4 regions of the Enterococcus silesiacus genome follow, and region 3 is predicted to be linked to each of the others. Evidence: riboswitches for the same ligand, from Rfam matches in the RefSeq annotation. Region 3 holds a riboswitch; each other region holds the start of a gene.
What was found. Region 3 has a riboswitch for magnesium ahead of RV15_RS08110 (LCP family protein). Riboswitches for the same ligand answer to the same signal wherever they lie in the genome.
Positions count from the first base shown of each region.

Region 1: it holds a riboswitch for magnesium, as region 3 does, so the genes downstream of both, RV15_RS02045 (FtsW/RodA/SpoVE family cell cycle protein) here and RV15_RS08110 (LCP family protein) in region 3, are expected to answer to the same signal.
Region 2: it holds a riboswitch for magnesium, as region 3 does, so the genes downstream of both, RV15_RS09300 (phosphatase PAP2/LCP family protein) here and RV15_RS08110 (LCP family protein) in region 3, are expected to answer to the same signal.
Region 4: it holds a riboswitch for magnesium, as region 3 does, so the genes downstream of both, RV15_RS13380 (MgtC/SapB family protein) here and RV15_RS08110 (LCP family protein) in region 3, are expected to answer to the same signal.

Region 1 covers NZ_JXLC01000002.1:179,885-183,076, reverse strand. Annotated here, with positions in the region: gene RV15_RS02050 (glycoside hydrolase family 3 protein) at 1-754, opposite strand, end outside; M-box (ykoK) riboswitch at 1,059-1,228, shown strand; gene RV15_RS02045 (FtsW/RodA/SpoVE family cell cycle protein) at 1,506-2,684, shown strand; gene RV15_RS02040 (FtsW/RodA/SpoVE family cell cycle protein) at 2,681-3,192, shown strand, end outside.
Region 2 covers NZ_JXLC01000011.1:101,253-104,444, reverse strand. Annotated here, with positions in the region: gene RV15_RS09300 (phosphatase PAP2/LCP family protein) at 1-1,320, opposite strand, end outside; M-box (ykoK) riboswitch at 1,589-1,756, opposite strand; gene RV15_RS09295 (ABC transporter ATP-binding protein) at 1,929-3,192, opposite strand, start outside.
Region 3 covers NZ_JXLC01000009.1:91,395-94,586, forward strand. Annotated here, with positions in the region: gene RV15_RS08105 (FAD-dependent oxidoreductase) at 1-112, opposite strand, end outside; gene RV15_RS08110 (LCP family protein) at 269-1,183, opposite strand; M-box (ykoK) riboswitch at 1,355-1,523, opposite strand; gene RV15_RS08115 (DUF4303 domain-containing protein) at 1,789-2,286, shown strand; gene RV15_RS08120 (DUF4809 family protein) at 2,415-2,807, opposite strand; gene RV15_RS08125 (YusW family protein) at 3,032-3,192, shown strand, end outside.
Region 4 covers NZ_JXLC01000021.1:19,199-22,390, forward strand. Annotated here, with positions in the region: gene mgtA (magnesium-translocating P-type ATPase) at 1-604, opposite strand, end outside; gene RV15_RS13375 (GNAT family N-acetyltransferase) at 769-1,266, opposite strand; gene RV15_RS13380 (MgtC/SapB family protein) at 1,299-2,009, opposite strand; M-box (ykoK) riboswitch at 2,501-2,671, opposite strand; gene RV15_RS13385 (hypothetical protein) at 2,828-3,192, opposite strand, start outside.

The sequences.
Region 1 (3,192 bases), on a different contig from region 3:
CTAATTTCACCCCTTCGCCAAAGGTTCCTGAAAAACGCATCCAGCGCGGTTCTGTCGCTAAATCAATTTGTGGTGATAAGGCTGTCGTAATCCCTAACGCTCGATACTCCTTACTAGCAATTTCTCCAAATTGCCTAACCAATTCAGGATCAAACGCCGCAGCCAAGCCTAATTGTTCTGGCCATTTTGAAATATCCCCGCCAGCACCTGCATTAAACTCTGTATCTGCATTTGTGCTGTGTCTCGGATCAGAACTAACATTTACCGGTATACCTAAATCTAAGCTTTCTGCCATGGCTTGTAAATTATTGGTCCATTCCGCAGCGATTTTGGGAGAGTCGACTATTGTTAATAACACATGACGGATATGATCCTCTTTTAAAAACTCTTTTTGCTGATCCGTCAACTTGGCAAGCGAACCATTGTATTCGTCTAACGTTTTTCCGTTATATGTTCCAGAAAACATCTTAACAAAATGATTTTGCTTTTTAGAAACAGTTTGGTGCCTGCTGTACAGCATTAAACCTGCAATTTGTTCAACAGATAATTTCATTACTAGGTCTTCTATTCTTTCTTCAAGCGGTAAACGCCAATCTTCATATGGATCTAACACCCCATTTTGATTCAAATCCTTAAACGCAAAACCATCTTTTTCAATCAGAGAAACACCAGAATTTTCAGCATAGCCAAGGGTTGCCCCATTTTCATTTTCAACAAGTATCCAATTTCCTTGAGACGTTTTTTTATAGCTCATTTCATTTCCTCCCATTTCTGCGTTAAAGTAAACGCATACTTTTCCTCTTCTATCTTACAATGTTTTGCAACTAGAAGCGATAGTCATTTTTGATTTAGAGATTTTTTACTTACTTAAGAAAGGGTAAAGAAAATTTCCCGTGCTATTTGTTTAATAAATTGGCGATTCTTGGTAGAAGCCTCTAGCAGATAGATGCCTTCCATTAAAATAGCACTGATTCTTTATTTCGAGCAGTTATATTATAAAAAAATTAACATTTATCGCATTGACTTAAATGCAGTTATTCACTATATTTAAGGCGATCTGAATAACTTGTTAGGTGAGGCTCCTATGGAAACACAGGCTACTGCTCAAAAATGTCGAAAGACAGGAATGGGTAGGACAGGAATTGTCGAATTAAGGCTTTTCACAAAGTAGCTAAAAGCTCTGCTTTTTACGTTTCATAGTGCTAAAACTCAACGATGAGAATGATGAAAAGCTCTATTTGTGCTGAATTCAATCCCCCTTCGCTGAGTTATTTAGGCGAAGTTTTTTTGTATTGATCAATAATGTTGTCAGCTTTAACTATCTAGGAGGTGAAAAAAATAGAAACAAAGAAATCTTACCGGAGAGACGCTGATTTTCTTTGTCGTTATGAAGCTTACTTCATCATTAGCCCAAGCAAAAAGAACTTTTTATACCACTATCAAAGTCGATTCCTAATGCAAACTTTATTTGATGATCAATTAAAATGATTAGCGAGGAAGAGAACATGAAGCACCCAAAAAAATTATCTAAACTACACTATTTAGACTTTTATATTTTGATTCCTTATTTGATTCTTTGTATCGTGGGTATTTTAATGGTCTATAGCTCTAGCTCTTACCATTTACTTGATAGTGAGCTTGGAACTGCCAGTAAAGCGATCAAGCAAACGACCTATTTTGCTTTCAGTCTAGTCTGTATGAGTTTTGTTTACCGAATCAATCTCACTATTTTTCGTAAACCAAAAATAATGCATTTTATACTTATCTTGACCTTTCTTACGCTTATCGCGTTGCCGTTAATTGGGACAAGTGTTGGAGGTGCAAAACGTTGGATCAACCTAGGTGTGCTTTTATTTCAACCATCTGAATTAGTTCCTCTTGTGCTAGTGCTTTATCTAGCTGCAAACTTAGCTAAAAATGACACGTTAGTACCCTTTTCTTTTAAACATCATAGGAACTCACTATTAATTTCAGTCTTCTTTATGTTTTTGGTCGCGCTTCAACCGAACATCGCTGGAGCATCAATGATTTTTATTTTGGTTTTCGTATTATTTTTATCAAGCGGACTCTCTCCTTGGTTTATGTCATTAGCCTTGATTGGCTTTGTTGTCATAAAACGATTGGGTACGATGCTATTATTGTCACTTCCAACTAACTGGATGCCGCAAAAGTTTAGTTATCTAGTCACGCGGTTTGAAGTCATGCAAAACCCCTTTATTGATCCAACCGGTAAAGGATTCCAAACCTCAAATGCCTATTATGCAATGCATAACGGTGGATTTTTCGGCCGTGGTTTAGGCAACAGTATTCAGAAAAAAGGATTTTTACCAGCAGCAGATACAGATTTTATTTTTGCCATTTGCATTGAGGAATTAGGGTTGCTTTTTTCTTTAGGTATTTTATTTTTGGTCTTTTCGATTGTCGGACGCCTATTTTTATTGGCAATAAAATCAAAATCACTCTATTACTCTTATCTTTACATCGGTTGCGGAATGTTGCTTTGTCTGCAAGTCGCTGTAAATGTCGGTAGCCTCTTAGGTTATATTCCCATGACAGGCTTAACGTTTCCATTTATTAGTTACGGTGGCTCTAGTTTATTAATACTAAGTGTCACGCTTGGTATTGCCTTGAATGCTCGCGGCACCGAAATAAGAGAAAGCGTTTGGCTAGGAGGGATGGTATGAGAAAAAGCGTTATTTCAAAAAATGAAGCAGTGAATTATGCTCTACTCTTACCTGTTTTCCTGTTGATACTCGTTGGATTCATCGCTCAATATGGTGCATTTAATGCGGATCCGGCAGTTGAGTCAATTACACCTTTATTGAAAAAACAGCTTTTGTGGGCTCTTTTAGGAATCGGTGCAATGTTTGCTACGATGGTCATTCCAATAAAATATTTATGGAAAGCAACACCTGTACTTTACGGCTTATCCCTGTTTTTGATGGGATTACTTGTGAAATTCCACGATCCTGTTATGGCAGCAGCAACTGGAACAAAGCGTTGGCTTCGTTTAGGACCGTTTTCCTTTCAGCCTTCAGAATTTATGAAGCTTGGCTATATTTTAATGTTAGCTTATATCGTAACGAGAAGAAGACAAAAATCTTCAATCGCTTCGACTTTAAAAGAGGATTTTCGATTGTTGGGTGAATTATCTCTTGTCAGTCTACCTGTTCTAGCGTTAATGTTTTATCA
Region 2 (3,192 bases), on a different contig from region 3:
AGAAGTTAATTCTTTAGTAAGCTGAATCGTTACCTCACGCTGTCTTTTTTGTCTGCCATAATCACCTAGTGGATCTTCATAGCGCATTCGTGCATATTGTAACGTTTCCCAACCACCTAAATGTTGCTTTCCTTTTGGATAATGAATCCCTTCGGCGTCAAATTCAAAATCATTATTCACTGTCACACCACCGACAGCATCACTCAAAGCCGCTAAACCGTCCATATTAATGACAAAATAATGATTGATTGGAATCTCTAAATAATGCTCGACGGTTTCGATCATCATCTCATCGCCACCGAAAGAATGTGCGTGATTGATTTTGTCATAAACGCCATCTTTACCGATAATCTCTACATATGCATCTCGTGGAATACTAGTAATCGTTGTTTTCTTCAATTGATTATTGACAGTTGCGACCATTATCGTGTTTGCTCGAAAATCTGTTTTTCGCTTTGAATCATTTGCAATACCTAAAAGTAAAAAACTAACTGGCTCACTCTTGCCTAGCTCTACAGATTTGGTTTCTCGATTTAGTGGTTGATACATTTTATCCGCTGTCTGTTGAACGTTTTTGAACACGTTGGCACCATATACTGAGGCCCCGGCAACGATTAGTAAAAGGAACGTTAAAAATCCTAAAATTGTTTTCTGAATAAATCTTTTTTTAGAATCCGTTGTTGCAAATTTTCTGCTTAGATAAAATCTTTGCAGGCAAATATATGAAAGACTTACCCAAGCATAACTTAAAAGAAAACCGCCAATTACATCACTAGGATAATGCACTCTTAAATAAATTCGACTTAAACCTATCACAAGAGCATAAATGATCAGTCCATTTTTTAATAATCGATAATTTGGGGATTTTGTTTTGTAAATCGCTTGGACACTCAACAGAATCGAACATACCAAGCACATCGCCAAAAGAGAATGCCCGCTTGGAAAACTATAGGACGTTTTTTCAACCAATTGTGTGACATTGGGTCTTGTTCGGGCAACCAGATGTTTGATAATAAAACCTAAAGCACTGACAACTAAGACATTGCTGCTCATCCAAATTGCCAACAATTTATGTTTATTTCGCCATAAACCAAATGAAACGAGCAAACTTATGATAAAAACAGGAACAATCGTTGCAATTTTAGCAAAGACGATCACAAAATCAGTGATTCGCTCATTGGGTTTCCAATCAAATCGATAAATCGCAGCATCTAAATTGTTAAACCATGAGACATTTTTTACCACTAATAAGGTTAGTACTGAAAAGAATACAATGCTTAATATAGTAGGCGTAAATGTTTTTTCTTTCAATTTATTCATGTAATAAATCCCTTCAATCTTATATTCAATCTGATCATAAGCTCACAATTAGTCTACTTGAATATCTAGCAACAATAGTGATAAAGTAAAAACCGCTGGAACTTATTCTCCCAATAAATAGCAGCGAAGTATTCAGCGATTATTTCCGTCAAAGAGCACTCCTAAAAAACGCAGGCAGATAACTAAGACGTTAAAAATGAAGGAAATAGACAGGCTATTTACTAAAATAAAAAAAGTCAAACATTTTTTCCTAAGACGTTTGACTTTCAATCAATCTCATCGTCTGAGTTTTAGCACTATACAACGTAAAGAAAAATTCTTAGCTATTTTATGAAAAGCCTTAATTCGACAATTCTTGTTTTACACATTGGCGTCTTTCGACGTTTCTGCGCAATAGCCTATGTTTGTATAGGAGCCTCACCTAACAAGGTTATTTATCTATTTATTTTGTATAAAGAATACCGCTGGAAAGAGTTTTATTCAAGTTATTTTAAGCGTCTTTATTTTTTCTTAATTTAAAATTAAGTAAATTTATGGCACCATTTTTTTGAGTAAAGAAAAAAGCACTCATCAAAATAATTTTGACAAGCGCTTCTTTTAACTATTTGTTACTCGTCTAACTCTTCAAACTGAGAGTTATAAAGTGACGCATAGTAACCACCTTCAGCAAGTAATTCTTCATGTGTTCCTTGTTCTTTGATATCGCCATCTTGCATATACAAAATCTTATCTGCATCTTTGATCGTTGATAAACGGTGAGCGATAACAAATGACGTACGACCAGCCATTAAGTTATTCATGGCCCCTTGGATCAAACCTTCTGTTCTTGTATCAACAGATGATGTTGCTTCATCAAGAATCAAAATCGGTTTGTCCGCTAAAATAGCACGAGCAATGGTTAACAATTGTTTTTGACCTTGGGAAATATTTGACGATTCTTCATTTAATTCCATGTTATAGCCGCCAGGTAATGTTTGGATAAAGTGGTGAACATGAGCGGCTTTAGCCGCTTCATAAACTTCTTCATCCGTGGCATCTAAACGACCATAACGTAAGTTTTCCATAATGGTTCCTTTAAATAACCAAGTATCTTGTAAAACCATCCCAATATTTTTACGTAAATCTGCACGGTTAAAGTCTTTGATATTATGACCATCGATTTTAATTGCACCCGAAGTCACATCGTAAAAACGCATCAATAGTTTAACCATTGTTGTTTTACCTGCACCAGTTGGTCCAACGATTGCCACTGTTTGGCCTGGATCAACATGTGAACTGAAATCATTGATAATGATTTTATCTGGCGTATAACCAAAACGAACATGTTCAAAGTCGACCATTCCTTTGGCTTTATCGATTTTAACTGGATTTGGTACTGTTTGCGCTTCTTCGTCCTCTTCAAGGAATTCAAAGACACGTTCAGCCGCTGCTGCCATTGATTGAAGTAAGTTAGATACTTGAGCCAATTGCGCAATAGGTTGTGTTAAGTTACGAACGTATTGGATAAACGCTTGGATATCTCCAACTGTAATCGTTCCGTTATAAGCTAAAATCCCACCAAAAATTGCTACCGCAACATACCCTAAATTTCCAACAAAGTTCATGATCGGTTGCATCAAACCAGAAAGAAATTGTGATTTCCAAGCTGATTTAAATAAAACATCATTTTGTGTTTTAAATTCTTCAAGAGAGTTTTCTTCATCATTGAATAAACGTACGATATTGTATCCGCCGATTGTTTCTTCGACTTTACCATTAATCACCCCAAGATATTCTTGTTGTGTTTTAAAGTATTTTTGCGAATTTTTCACAACAATTAAAATCAAGATCATTGAAATCGGTACGATCAAAATAGCAATCCCTGTCATTTGC
Region 3 (3,192 bases):
CGATCGTTCGCTGTTTATCGATCAATTGAATTTCAGCTTTTGGATGTTTTTTTCTGATCGCTAAAGCAGCTGATACTCCAGCAAATGAAGCCCCAATAATCACTACTTTCATAGTAAAAACCTTCCTTCTAACAAAGTAAACCGTTTTCTTAAAGAATAGCATACACATGCTCTTATCGCATAGAAATAAGCTGATTTGTTTACCTGTCTACAAAAAAATGATCTACCTACTCAGTATAAAATGAGTAAGCAGATCATCAGTCTACTATTAATTATCTTTCATAAAATCCTGAATTGCTTCAGCATTCTGTTGTTCATCAAGTTCGATGACACTTCCAGATTCTGTGTAATCATTAAAGTTCCATGATCCTTCTACCGGAACAGATAACGATTTTAATGGCTTCACGTTTCCAGAAAGGAAATCTTTCGCCAAATCAATCAATAAACTGGTTGGCACATTTGTATCGATTTTTCCAACCATTTTCCCTGCAACCTGAGGCAATTCCCAGACTGGAATCAAATCTTTAGACTGCTCAACTAAAGCATCCATTACTTGCTGTTGCCGTCTGATTCGACCAAAATCGCCTTCTTCATCCATTCTAAAACGAGCATACTGCAATAGGCTGTTACCATGCAAAGTTTGTTTTCCTTTTAGAATATCCACACCATCTAAGTTGATATCTTTTTCGGAATCGATCGTGACCCCTTTGGGATAAAGTTCATCGATAATATCACTGAACTCTTTAAAATCCATCACGACATAATAATTGATTGGTAAATCAAAATTCGTTTTCAGTACATCTTTAGTCATTTGTGCGCCGCCATATGCGTAGGCTGCGTTTATTTTATCTAGTCCGCCATCAGGAAATGTGACATAACTGTCTCTCATAATCGAAATCAATTTAGGCTGTTTGGTTTTCCCATCATAGTGCGCAACCATTAACGTATCTGAACGCCCTTGATCTTCATCATCATCTCTAGAGTCATTCCCTACAACCATGACCGTCAATTCTTTATCACTCGTTTGTTCATCACCAGTAAAGTTTTGATTCTTATTAGGAAGTTTTGATTCACTCTCTTCTTTGGCCGTTTGAAATGAAATAGCCGCATAACAGCCAACACTCACAGCCACCAGGAGAATCGTTAACAAGGTAATAATCATTATTTTTACAGATTTTTTCATTATTTATTCCTTTCTACACATAAAAGTTGGGTAGGTTACTCTAGCCCTTGAAACTAGGTAATTTCAAGGTTTCCTTGGATAAAAGAAAAATCCCTCACCAAGAACACTCAGCGAAGGGATTAGATTACAGGGTTAAATTTATGACATCTGCCATTTATTTTCAACTTACCTTGATCTTCTCTTCGTTGAGTTTTAGCACTATATAACGTAAAAAGCATTGCCTTTAGCTACTTTGAAAAACGCCTTAATTCGACGAATTTTGTCCTACCCGTACCTGTCTTTCGACATTTCTGAGCAGTAGCCTATGTTTATATAGGAGCCTCACCTAACAAGTATTTAATTCATTTTAAACTATAAGCGTATCGAATCACAAAGTCAAATTAAATTTTATCGAAACGATTCGCTTGACCAACTATGTTATTAAACAAAAATGACGCTACATTTAGCACTGCTGTGGCTACTTCAAACAATAACAAGACTTTTAACCTAAACAAATCTTTATACTTTCTTAAAACATCTATTTTAGATCAATTATCATGTTTAGATAGACATTCACCGCATTATCTGTTTCAATGTTTAAAAGACAAAGCACTTGGAGGTCACCCATGGAAAATTTTTTAGAAAAACAACAGGAATTTTTTTTCAATTTTTTGACTGATAGTATTGATAACTTTCTATTGGAGCAAACGGATGAAACATTTTATGCCTTTGCATTAGACTGTAATATTCATGAAGAAGGAGAAATAAACCTTTGTATCAACTCGGTCGATCTTTGGCAAGAAACAACGAATTATTATACAAATAAAGGCTCTAATGAATCCCAACTAAACGACATGAAATATAACGCTCGTGACTGGGATGAAGATCAACGGATCGCTTCACTTCATTTATTTGATGATTGGGTGGAAGACGATCAAGATATTGAGACTGTTCTTGAATGGCTTTGCCAACAAATCGTCCTCTTAACTGATAGCGAAACGTTTGAACGAATCAAGAAAACAGAAGACTTCAAGTTATTTGTTTACGATCATAACGAAAACAGCTCTGACTCACAAGAACGGTTTGAAAAGCTATCTACATCAGACTATTTTCAAGTAGACTAACCATAAAAATAAATTTTATGAGTTTTTCCCTCCTATTAACTGGCAGTTTTGTTTATAAAAAGCAGTGGCTGTGAAACAAAAATTCACTTTTGTTTCACAGCCTAAACTTAACCTGTTCTTTTGATCTTCTAAAAACTAAAAGCTAATTCTTCAATCTTAAAAAGAGTCACTAGAAGTTCATTGACTTTTTCTGCTAATTTATTTTCATCGATAATCTGATCTTTTGTTTCTATTTTTGCTGTATCATTTGAATAGGTCAGAAAATCATATTCTTCTTTAAGTGTCACTTGGTAATTTTCTTTTTTGTATAGTGTATAGTCATCAATAACATCCATCTCATATTCTCGTTTATAGCCATTTTTTAAAACAATCGCTGTTATCAAAGAATTGACAGTCAATGTTTCTAACGGAATCATTTGATCCTCGATCATCAACATATAATTTTCATCCTCAATAATTCCACAAGCATTACAGCCTCCATCTAATAAATTAACTGTTTTAGTAATTGTCGCTTTTTTCATTAGTACAGATCCTTTCTGATACTTTCATCATGTCTCATCCCATTATATCAAAAATCAGACTTCATAAAAAATATATTTTCTTTAGATAAATGCTTCCAATTATTAATATATTTTAAACATTATGAGAAATCACTCATATATATTTACTTTATATTTAGTTTGGATAATAATATAAGTAAGCTACTATTTATAAAACAGTAGTAAAAAAGAGGAGGTATTTTTTTATGAAACTTTTTAAAGGTATGATGGTTGCAGGTTTAGCAATCAGTTTATGTTCCGCTAGTTTGGCAGTGGTGTCAAGCCCAGCAGACGCAGCAACGGTGGTAGAATCAAATTACAATAAGACAATCACTTTATTTAATAAAGCAGATATCTTAGAGTACAC
Region 4 (3,192 bases), on a different contig from region 3:
TGGTTTTCATTAATCGTATATCTGCCGGAATCATATCTCCTGCTGACAATTTTACGATATCTCCGCAAACAATTTCTTCTATGGGAAGTTCTACTGTTTTTTTTCTGCGAACGACAGTTGCTGTAACTTTTACTAAATTATTCAATTTTTCTGCTGCTTGATTTGATTTAACCGATTGAATCAGGGTCATTGTTCCACTGATCAAGACCATCGCTAAAATAATCAAAACACCAACAAGATCACGATCCTCAGGCGCTGCAATCACATAATCAGTGATGAACGAAATGATTGCTAATGTAAGGAGGACAATCGTAAAAGGGGTAAAATATGCTTTGATTATCTCAACAATCAATGGTGTTTTTTTACCATGTGTAATGATATTTTCTCCGTACTTTTCTCTTGATAGGATGGCTTGCTGATGCGTTAGTCCTCCTTTAGAAGATTTAAAATACGTTATGATATTTTCAATTGAGTTTCTTGCAAAATATTCATACGATTGATTGCTCTTTTTTGATACTAATTCTCTTTTCTCCATTTGTTTCTCCTTCTTTCTAAAACTCTGATTATTGAAATCAAAAACGATTGTCAGAACACAATCATTCATTTGATTTCAATGATATTGTATTTTTTAGGGAACGGACTCATGGAAAAAGAGAGGCTGTTATCGGAGGAAGTTACTTGACTATACTAGAAACAAATAGACAATAGTATTCACATATCTTTAACAACGGTTTCTTTTTACATAAGTCCTTGATCATCTGACTACTGTCATCCATTTGTTTCCATCTCCTTTAGCGTTATATGTTTAATAATTCCAAGCTTGCCTATATTATTTTTAGCGTAAAACCTTTTCTCGAATTTTTTTAAAATCACTTGTCCATCTGAATACGCACACCCGACACTTTGATACCCAAAATGATCATAAAAACCCCAAGCTTGCTTACGTCCAGTTAAAAATACAGATTGAAAGTTCATCAGCTCTGCAATTCTTTCAGCAGATTCAAGCAATTTTTTTCCTAGGCCAAACCCTTGATAGCTTTCATCGATAGCCACTTGTTTGATTTGAGCTGCTGTTTGAGTTTTCATTGAAAGAAGTAATGTTCCCACCACTCTTCCATCAATCATCGCTGCCATATGGATGTCCTTTTTTTCATTTAAGGGTAAGTCATTAATCCAAGCTTTACCTGCACTTGTTTTTAGCAACTGGTTTCTTAACTTTATTCCTGCCCAATATTCTTCACTATTCCAATTTACGATTTTCACCATCGCTGCTTTACCATGTTGATTCCTCCATTCTTTTAGTTATTCATTTGATTAATCTCGATGATTTCTGAAAGCTGAGATAATTCTGAAATGATCGTATTGACAGCAAGTGTGCCATTTCTTGTCGCTTCGATTTCCAAAAATAGTCGGACTTTTTTTCCTGCTAGGTCTGTACAAGAAAACTTAGTAAATGTTAAACAATATTTATCTAACAATTGGATGATTTCTGTTCTAAGCATGACCTCACAAGTATTACTCGCAATCACTGAAAGATAATGGATCGACTCTATTTGTTTGTCTTCTCTTTGAACCGTGTAATCATCTATTTTGAGAGATAAATTTCTTAACAGGATATTGACTAACATTAAAACAACCGCACAAAGGACTCCTTCAATCACAAACCCAGCTCCAATCATGCTACCAACTGCTGCTGAACACCATAAAGTTGCCGCTGTATTGATACCTGTCACACTAAACCCTTCTCTTAAAATCACTCCCCCAGCAAGAAAACCGATCCCACTAACTACTTGTGCTGCTATTCTTGTCGGACTACTATCGTCTTGGATCAATGTAGACAATGAGACAAATTGACACGAACCAAATGTCACTAAAGTCATCGTTCTCATACCAGCTAATTTTTTCCGCCATTGTCTTTCTGCTCCAATAATCATTCCGGCAAAAATACTAGCAATAATACTGATTAAAAATGCATAAGTTTGCTCCTTTCTTAGATTTGCTTGTTGGATGTTAGGCTTTTTGGTCTTATCTTTCGTGGCTTACTAAGGAATGCTCACTATCTGCTTCATCATTTTGGAGAAATTTGTTGTTTCTTTTAATGGATTACTTCTCTCCCTTTGGTCGCCAAATACTGTTCATCATCTACTCTGGTCCTTGTTTAATCATAGTGGGTCTATTCTTAAAGCTTTTAGAATTTGATACAGTCGTAACGAATTATGGTGATTCAGGACTAAGGTTACTTCTCTCCCTTTGGTCGCCAAGTACTGTTCATCATCTACTCTGGCCCTTGTTTAATCATAGTGGGTCTATTCTTAAAGCTTTTAGAATTTGATACAGTCGTAACGAATTATGGTGATTCAGGACTAAGGTTACTTCTCTCCCTTTGGTCGCCAAGTACTGTTCATCATCTACTCTGGCGAAGCCAATCGTAGTGATTCACAGCAAAAACCTTCCGCCAAAACTCAGCGGAAGGTCATAAATAGGCGCACAAAAAAAAGCCTGCATGATCTAGTCGTTGAGTTTTGGCACTATACAACGTAAAAAGCAGAGCTTTTAGCTACCTTATGAAAAGCCTTGTAATCGACAATCCCTGTTCTACCCATTGGCATCTCTCGATGTTTTTGGGCAGTAGCCTGTGTTTGTATAGGAGCCTCACCTAACAAATCTATTTAGTTATCTTACAGGTGAAACTATACCATCATTTTAAAATGACTGTCAACACTTTTATTTAAATTTTATTTTTTAATCATTTCAAATATCAAAAAAACAGACACTAAAAACGTATGTTTTTTTACGTTTTCAGTCATCTGTTTTTTTAAATTTTTTATTAAATTTTTTCTACTTTCACAACTGAATTACCAGCAACTTGTGGTGGGATCGACATCGTCATAGCAGGTAAATCAACCAAAGTAAATTGGACCTTATCCCCTGCTTTCAAATTTTCTTCTGTAACATCATCAGCTAATTGGTTTGTTGAGACATTTAAAATAACTCCCTCATTTTTCATCATACCAAGGATTTTTTCGGGATCTTCAATTGCTTTGACCTCATTTAAAACCAAGCGAATCGATTGATCCACCGTTTCGTTTTTCTTCGCATCTTCAACTAAGACAGCCGTAAAAACTGCTTGCGACCTTTCTTTGTCTAAACTGCTAGATGTAGGTTCAGTTGATTGTTCTTTGTTACTAGTCA